Regions from separate parts of the Halomonas sp. SL1 genome, predicted to be linked through region 1. Evidence: predicted binding sites of a transcription regulator. Region 1 holds the regulator's gene; each other region holds the start of a gene.
What was found. Region 1 encodes sigma-54, which starts transcription at its own class of promoters, with help from an activator protein. Its sites were predicted from a motif close to TGGCACNNNNNTTGCTNT; they were not measured.
Positions count from the first base shown of each region.

Region 2: glnL (nitrogen regulation protein NR(II)) is a predicted target of sigma-54. The motif match lies at 1,232-1,249, and genes of this name have one in related genera.
Region 3: C9J49_RS04665 (nitrate reductase) is a predicted target of sigma-54. The motif match lies at 1,257-1,274, and genes of this name have one in related genera.

Region 1 is NZ_PYUQ02000007.1:15,356-17,616, reverse strand. It holds gene hpf (ribosome hibernation-promoting factor, HPF/YfiA family) at 1-247, opposite strand, end outside; gene C9J49_RS02435 (RNA polymerase factor sigma-54) at 360-1,760, opposite strand; gene lptB (LPS export ABC transporter ATP-binding protein) at 1,917-2,261, opposite strand, start outside.
Region 2 is NZ_PYUQ02000003.1:11,100-13,360, reverse strand. It holds gene ntrC (nitrogen regulation protein NR(I)) at 1-135, opposite strand, end outside; gene glnL (nitrogen regulation protein NR(II)) at 128-1,174, opposite strand; gene C9J49_RS00680 (DUF4124 domain-containing protein) at 1,612-2,193, opposite strand.
Region 3 is NZ_PYUQ02000011.1:111,004-113,264, forward strand. It holds gene C9J49_RS04665 (nitrate reductase) at 1-1,127, opposite strand, end outside; gene C9J49_RS04670 (ANTAR domain-containing response regulator) at 1,447-2,082, shown strand; gene C9J49_RS04675 (CmpA/NrtA family ABC transporter substrate-binding protein) at 2,079-2,261, shown strand, end outside.

The sequences.
Region 1 (2,261 bases):
GGTCCAGCTTGTCGGCAAGGGCGTCGATGGCGGCGTACATGTCGGCGTCCATCGCTTCGGCGTGCAGATCGGCACCGGCGGCGTGCAGCGTGCAGGCGGCCTGTTGGCGTTCCTTCTCGACGGAGAGCGTCACCTGAACGGTGGTGATGTTGTCGTAATGGCGTTCCAGGCGGGAGAGTTTCTCCTGCACGTAGTCACGCAGGGGCTCGGTCAATTCCACGTGATGGCCGGTGAGGTTGACTTGCATGACACGCTCCTTGCTCCTTGGGTGGTGACTCGATTGTAACCCTTTTTGGTGCCTTGCAAACCCCCCGTGCCAGACGCGTTTTCATACTCTGGAACCCCCCGTCGGGAGGGCCTCAGCCGAGGCGCTTGCGCTGGCTGGAGGAGGGGATGTGCATCGCTTCGCGATACTTGGCGACGGTGCGTCGGGCCACCTCGATGCCCTCCTCGGCGAGCAGGGTGACCAGCTTGCTGTCGGACAGCGGCTTGCGCGGCGGTTCGCCCTCGATCAGCTTGCGGATGCGGGCGCGGATCGCGGTGCTGGAGTGGGCATCCTCGCCGTCGCCGACCTGGCTCGAGAAGAAGTACTTGAGCTCGAAGACGCCGCGGGGGGTGTGGATGAACTTCTGGGTCGTGACCCGAGAAATGGTCGACTCGTGCATCTCCACCGTCTGGGCGATGTCGGCCAGGATCAGCGGCTTCATGGCCTCTTCGCCGTGCTCGAGGAACTCGATCTGGCGGGTCATCACCTCGTGGCCGACGCGCAGCAGGGTGTCGTTGCGGCTGGCCAGGCTCTTGATCAGCCAGCGCGCCTCCTGCAGGTGGTCCTTGAGGAACTGGTTGTCGTCGCTCTTGTCGGCGCGCTTGATCAGCGCCGCGTAGTCGGGCTGGATGCGCAGCCGCGGCATCGCCTCGGGGTTGAGCTCGACGCGCCAGCCCTGGGGCGTGTAGCGGGCGATCAGGTCGGGAATCACGTAGTCGCTGTCGCCGCTGGCGAATTCGCTGCCCGGGCGCGGGTCGAGGCCGCGGATCAGGCCGATGACCTCGTCGAGGGTCTCGTCGTCGAGCCCCAGGCGCCGCTTGAGCAGCCGCCGGTCGTTGCCGGCCAGGGCCTCGAGGAACTGGCGTACCAGGCGGCGCGCCTGGGGCAGCAGCGGGGTGTCGTCGGGCAGGGTGGCCAGCTGCAGCAGCAGGCACTCGCGCAGATCGCGGGCGAACACGCCGGTGGGCTCGAACTGCTGCAGGCGCAGCAGCACCGCTTCGACCTCGCGGGTGGCGAGCCCGTCGAGGCCCTGGGCGCGCAGGCCGTCGCGCAGCTCGTCGAGCGGTTGATCCAGATAGCCGTCCGGCGTCACGGCATCGATCAGGCTCTCGGCGATGCGGGTCTCGCGTTCGTCGAGCTCGCTCATGGCCAGCTGCCAGACGAGGTGGCTCTGCAGGCTCTGGCCGGCGGCCTGGCGCTCGAAGTCGGGAGCCTCGCCGCTGCCGCCGGCGTCCTGGAAGGTGTCCGACCAGTCGCTGTCGACGCTGAGTTCTTCCGGAATCTCGTCGGACCAGTCGTCGTCCGGCGTCTCCCCGGCGGCCTGCTCGCCGAAGTCGTCCTCCAGCTCCAGCATGGGATTGGCTTCCAGGGCCTGCTGGATCTCCTGGCGCAGATCAAGGGTCGAGAGCTGCAGCAGGCCGATGGCCTGCTGCAGCTGGGGCGTCATGGTCAGCTGGGTGCCGACACGCAGTTGGAGGGATGCCTTCATGGCCATGGCAAGCGTTCCGGTCCTGCGGCAAAGAGGCCTTCCACCCTAGTGTGGGTGTGCCCGCCGTGCAAGCCTTTGCTCAGCAATTAGCATGCCAATGGCAATTGCCATGCCTGTCTGTGCATGGCGACAATATATCAGTGACTTGCGAAGCCAATAGGCTCAGAGTCGGAAGTCCTGGCCCAGGTAGACGTCGCGTACCCGCTGGTTGGCGAGGATGGCCTCGGCGTCGCCTTCGGCGATGATCTGGCCGTCGCCGACGATGTAGGCGCCGTCGCAGATGTCCAGCGTCTCGCGCACGTTGTGGTCGGTGATCAGCACGCCGATCTCGCGGGCCTTGAGCTGGCGGATGATGCCCTTGATGTCGCCTACCGAGATCGGGTCGACGCCGGCGAAGGGCTCGTCGAGCAGGATGAAATCGGGTTCGGTGGCCAGCGCCCGGGCGATCTCGACCCGCCGGCGCTCGCCGCCGGACAGGCTCATGCCCAGGTTGTCGCGGATGTGGGT
Region 2 (2,261 bases), on a different contig from region 1:
GAGCAGCCGCTCGAGGATCCGGTCGGCACGCTCGACGCTCTCGACCTCGAGGTCGGGCTGGGCCAGAGCGCGCTCCAGCACCCAGCGAATGGCGCGATCGTCATCGACGATCATGACGCGTGCGGCTTCAGTCATGGGATGTCTCCAGCGGTATCAGCAGTCGGAATTCGGTCTGGCCCGGCCGGGAGTCGCATTCGATCAGCCCCTGGTGGCGGTGCAGGACCGACTGGGCGATCGACAGCCCCAAGCCGCTGCCCTCGGCGCGGCCGGACACCATGGGGTAGAACAGCGTCTCCTTGAGCTCCTCGGGGATGCCGGGACCGTTGTCGATGAGGCTCACCTGGCAGACCAGGCGATGGCGCTCGGCGCCGAGGGTGAACTGGCGACGCGCGCGGGTCTTCAGCACCAGGGTGGGACCCTCGATGCCGGCCTCGGTCATCGCCTGCACGGCGTTGCGTGCCACGTTGAGGATGGCCTGGATCAGCTGGGATTCGTCGCCCATCAGATCCGGCAGGCTGGGATCGTAGTCGCGAGTGAAGGTCACTTCGGGGTGTTCCACCGACACCAGGGCCCGGACCCGCTCCAGTACCTTGTGGATGTTGAGCGGCTCGGGACGATTGAGCCGATGGGGGCCGAGCATGGCATCCACCAGGTCGCGCAACCGATCGACCTCCTCGACGATGATGCGGGTGAACTCGGTGAGCTGGGAGTCGCCCAGGTCGCGCTCCAGCAGCTGGGCGGCGCCGCGGATGCCGCCCAGCGGATTCTTGACCTCATGGGCGAGCCCCCGCGCCAGCACCTTGATCGTCTCCTGGCGGGTCTGCAGCGCCTCCTCGCGTGAGATGCGCAGCAGCCGGTCGCGGGGCTCCAGCTCCATCAGCAGCTCGTCCGCCGACAGCGGCGTGACGGTGTAGTCCACCGTCAGCGCGTCGCCGGTGGGCAGGGTCAGGCGCGCCTCGCGCTGGGTGTAGGGATGGAACTCGTCGCGTGCCTTGGCCAGCAGTTCGCCGATATCGTCATCCGAGTTCACCAGCCCCGGCAGCGGCAGGCCGGTGACCCTCGAGCGGCTCAATGCCAGCAACGCCTCCGCCGCCGGATTCATCCAGCGCAGCTGCAGCCGGCCATCCAGCAGCAGCACGGCGGTGGTGAGGTGTTCCATCAGGCGTTGATACATGAAGGCATTCCCGTTGGTGCATTCCGGCGGCGAAACGATGCGGCGCCTCCCTCATGTGCTGCAAGAAGCGCGCCACTTTGGGGAAGACGGCATGGCGTCGCCTCCCAGCTGATCCGACATGGGGATCATGCACCATGGTAGTGCACCACGCTGGTGCACGCACTGCGAGGCAGCGCTCACTCCGGCTCGAGCGGCTTCCTGAAGTGCGCTCGCGGGGCGTGATGCGCTCGCCATGCTTCATGGCCGTGCCGACGGCGATCGCTTCCGGGCGGACGATCGCCGCGCAGCGCCTCGGCATGGCGGAAGGCGCTGCCCTCGCTCACCCGGTCGGCGTGATCGAAGGCATCGAAGTGCCCGTCGTCACGCGCCGGCGGTGGGATACAGGGCCTCGGGGAGCCATCCGGACACAGCGGTCGATGCGGCCGGCGAGGGGGCAGCTAATGGTTGGCGGGATTGTTGGGATTGCTCGGCAGATTGACGCTGGCCCGCTGAACGTAGAGCGTCAGCGGCGAGGTGCGGTGGCGCACCGCGCCGGAGGCGTCGAGCAGCTCGGCCTGCACCCGGTGCTCACCGCGGTTGAGATTGGAGAGCAGGAAGGTGTCGGTGTGCATGGCGGACTGACTGACCTGGCCGTCCACCAGCAGCCGCACGCGATGGTCGTCGCGCAGGTCGGGGCGGATGGCGAGCTGCACCTGAACGTTGCCCGCGGCCCCGGTAGGCAGGGTCGTCTGCTGCTCGGGGGAGGCGATCGCGAAGACGTCGTAGGGCATGAAGGGCTGGCCAGGCTCGCCGTAGCGCGTGGTGCTCTCGGGCCGACCGGACGAGGCGCTCGACAGCGGCTGCACCGGCCGCGACGGCACCACGGTGAGCGGATCGAGCTCCACCGCCTCGCCGCCGCGCCCGGGGTCGTCGGTGAAGACGACGTTGCCCTGGGCATCGGTGGTGCGATAGATGGTCTGCGCGACGGCCGGCAGGCTCATCGCCAGGCCCAGCGCCAGTGTCATGACAACCTTGTGCATGCGTCTCTCCCGAGCTCCGTGACGGTCCCGTGCGGCGCGCCGTGCGCCTGCCATCGTCCTGCTCCAAG
Region 3 (2,261 bases), on a different contig from region 1:
GCCTCGGGCAGGCTCGGCGTCAGATGCTCGGTGGCCCAGAAGCGCGTCACGCGGTCGGGGGCGCCGACCGAGTCGTAGTCCATGTGGGCGGCGAGCTGGTTGGCCAGCCCGCCCACCTCGCGGCCGCCCATGGCGTTGGGCTGGCCGGTGATCGAGAAGGGCCCGGCGCCGGGCAGGCCGATCTTGCCGCCGGCCAGGTGGCAGTTGATGATCGCCTGGCACTTGTCGGTGCCGCTGGACGACTGGTTGATGCCCTGGGAATAGAGGGTCACCACGTGCAGCTGGCTGGCGAACCAGTAGAAGAAGGTCTCCAGGCGCTCGGCGTCGACGTCGCAGTCGGCGGCGATGGCCGAGATGGACACGTCGTCCTCGCGGGCCGCGGCCAGGGCCTCGTCGAGCCCGGCGGTATGCTGCACCAGATAGACGTCGTCGAGCCGGCCCTTGTCGGCCATCCACGCCAGCAGGCCGGTGAACAGCCGGGCATCAGTGCCGGGCCTGAGTCCCAGATACAGGTCGGCGATCTCGCAGCTGTCGGTGACCCGCGGGTCGATCACCACCACCCGCATCAGCGGGTTGCGGCTCTTGGCGGTGCGCAGCCGCTGGTAGAGCACCGGGTGGTTCCAGGCCAGGTTGGAACCCACTAGTACCACCAGCTCGGCCTCCTCCAGGTCCTCGTAGCTGCAGGGCACGGCATCGGCGCCCAGCGAACGCTTGTAGGCGGCCACCGCCGAGGCCATGCACAGCCGCGAGTTGGTATCCAGGTGCGGCGTGCCGAGAAAGCCCTTGAACAGCTTGTTGGCGACGTAATAGTCCTCGGTCAGCAGCTGGCCGGAGAGATAGGCCGCCACGGCGTGATCGCCGGCGGATGCTCGGGTGGCCTGGAGGCGGCTGGCCACCGCATCGAGCGCGGTGTCCCAGTCGACCTCGACGCCATCGACCCGTGGCCGCGTCAGGCGGCCATGATCGCCCAGGGTCTTGGCCAGCGCCGACCCCTTGACGCACAACCGCCCGTGGTTGGCCGGGTGGTCGCCGTCGCCCTCCACGTCGGTGATTCGCCCGCCCTCGATGTCGGCGGTCACGCCGCAGCCGACGCCGCAGTAGGGGCAAGTGGTGCGCGCCTGTTGCATGGTGCTCTCCTCGATCGCGATCGCAGGTCCCGAAACGACGACGCCCACCGCCGCGCCGGGTAAGCGCGGGGGTGGGCGTCGTTGCCGTGGATCGCCGCCATGGCGATCCGGGAGTCTCTTTCCCCGATAGAAGCAATCGGTGTGCCAGACGGACGAAAAGCGCCGCTTCTCAGACCGGCGCGTCCGGGGTATCGACGTCGCCTGCACCAGACTGCCGCGTTTTCCACCGCACTCCGCGCCCTCATGGTGCAGGATTCGACACAACGCGGATGCCTCACCGCCCGGGCATTGGCGACGCAGATGCTGGAACGTCTCTTGCATGACCAGGGTTGACCGTTTCCGCCATCACGAGCCCTATGCCATGCCCCAGCCCTTGCGAATCCTGCTGGTCGACGACGAGAGCGTCCGCGCCGCCATGGTCGAGGAGGCCCTCGGCCAGGAGGGGCACGAAGTGATCTGCCACCTGCAGAGCCCGGCCAGCCTCAACGACATGGTCGAGCGCCACGCCCCCGACGTGGTGATCATCGACATGGAATCCCCCGACCGCGACACCCTCGACAGCATGTCGCAGCTGCACCGCCAGAACCCGCGGCCGGTGGTGTTCTTCGCCGACCAGCACGACCCCGACTCCATGCAGGCCGCCCTCAAGGCCGGCGTCAGTGCCTACGTCGTCGACGGCCTGGTGCCGACCCGGGTCCGGGCGATCCTCGAGGTCGCCGTGGCCCGCTTCGACGCCTTCCAGTCGATGCGCCAGGAGCTCGACCGCACCCGCACCCAGCTGGCCGACCGCAAGCGCATCGAGAAGGCCAAGGGAATGCTGATGAAGCACCAGGACTGCGACGAGCCCCAGGCCTATCAGACGCTGCGCAAGCTGGCCATGGACCGGGGCCAGCGCATCGGCGAGGTGGCCGGCAACGTGATCGATATCCTCGAAGGACTGGAGAAAGGCCTATGAGCATGTCCCAAGCCCCCGAGCTTTCCCGCCTGACCCTGGGCATCGTGCCACTGCTGGACGCCGCCCTGCCGATCGTCGCCCGGGAAGGCGGCTTCTTCGCCGCCGAGGGGCTCGAGGTCACGCTGTCGCGGGAGAGCGCCTGGTCGACCCTGCGCGACAAGCTCGCCGCCGGGCTGCTC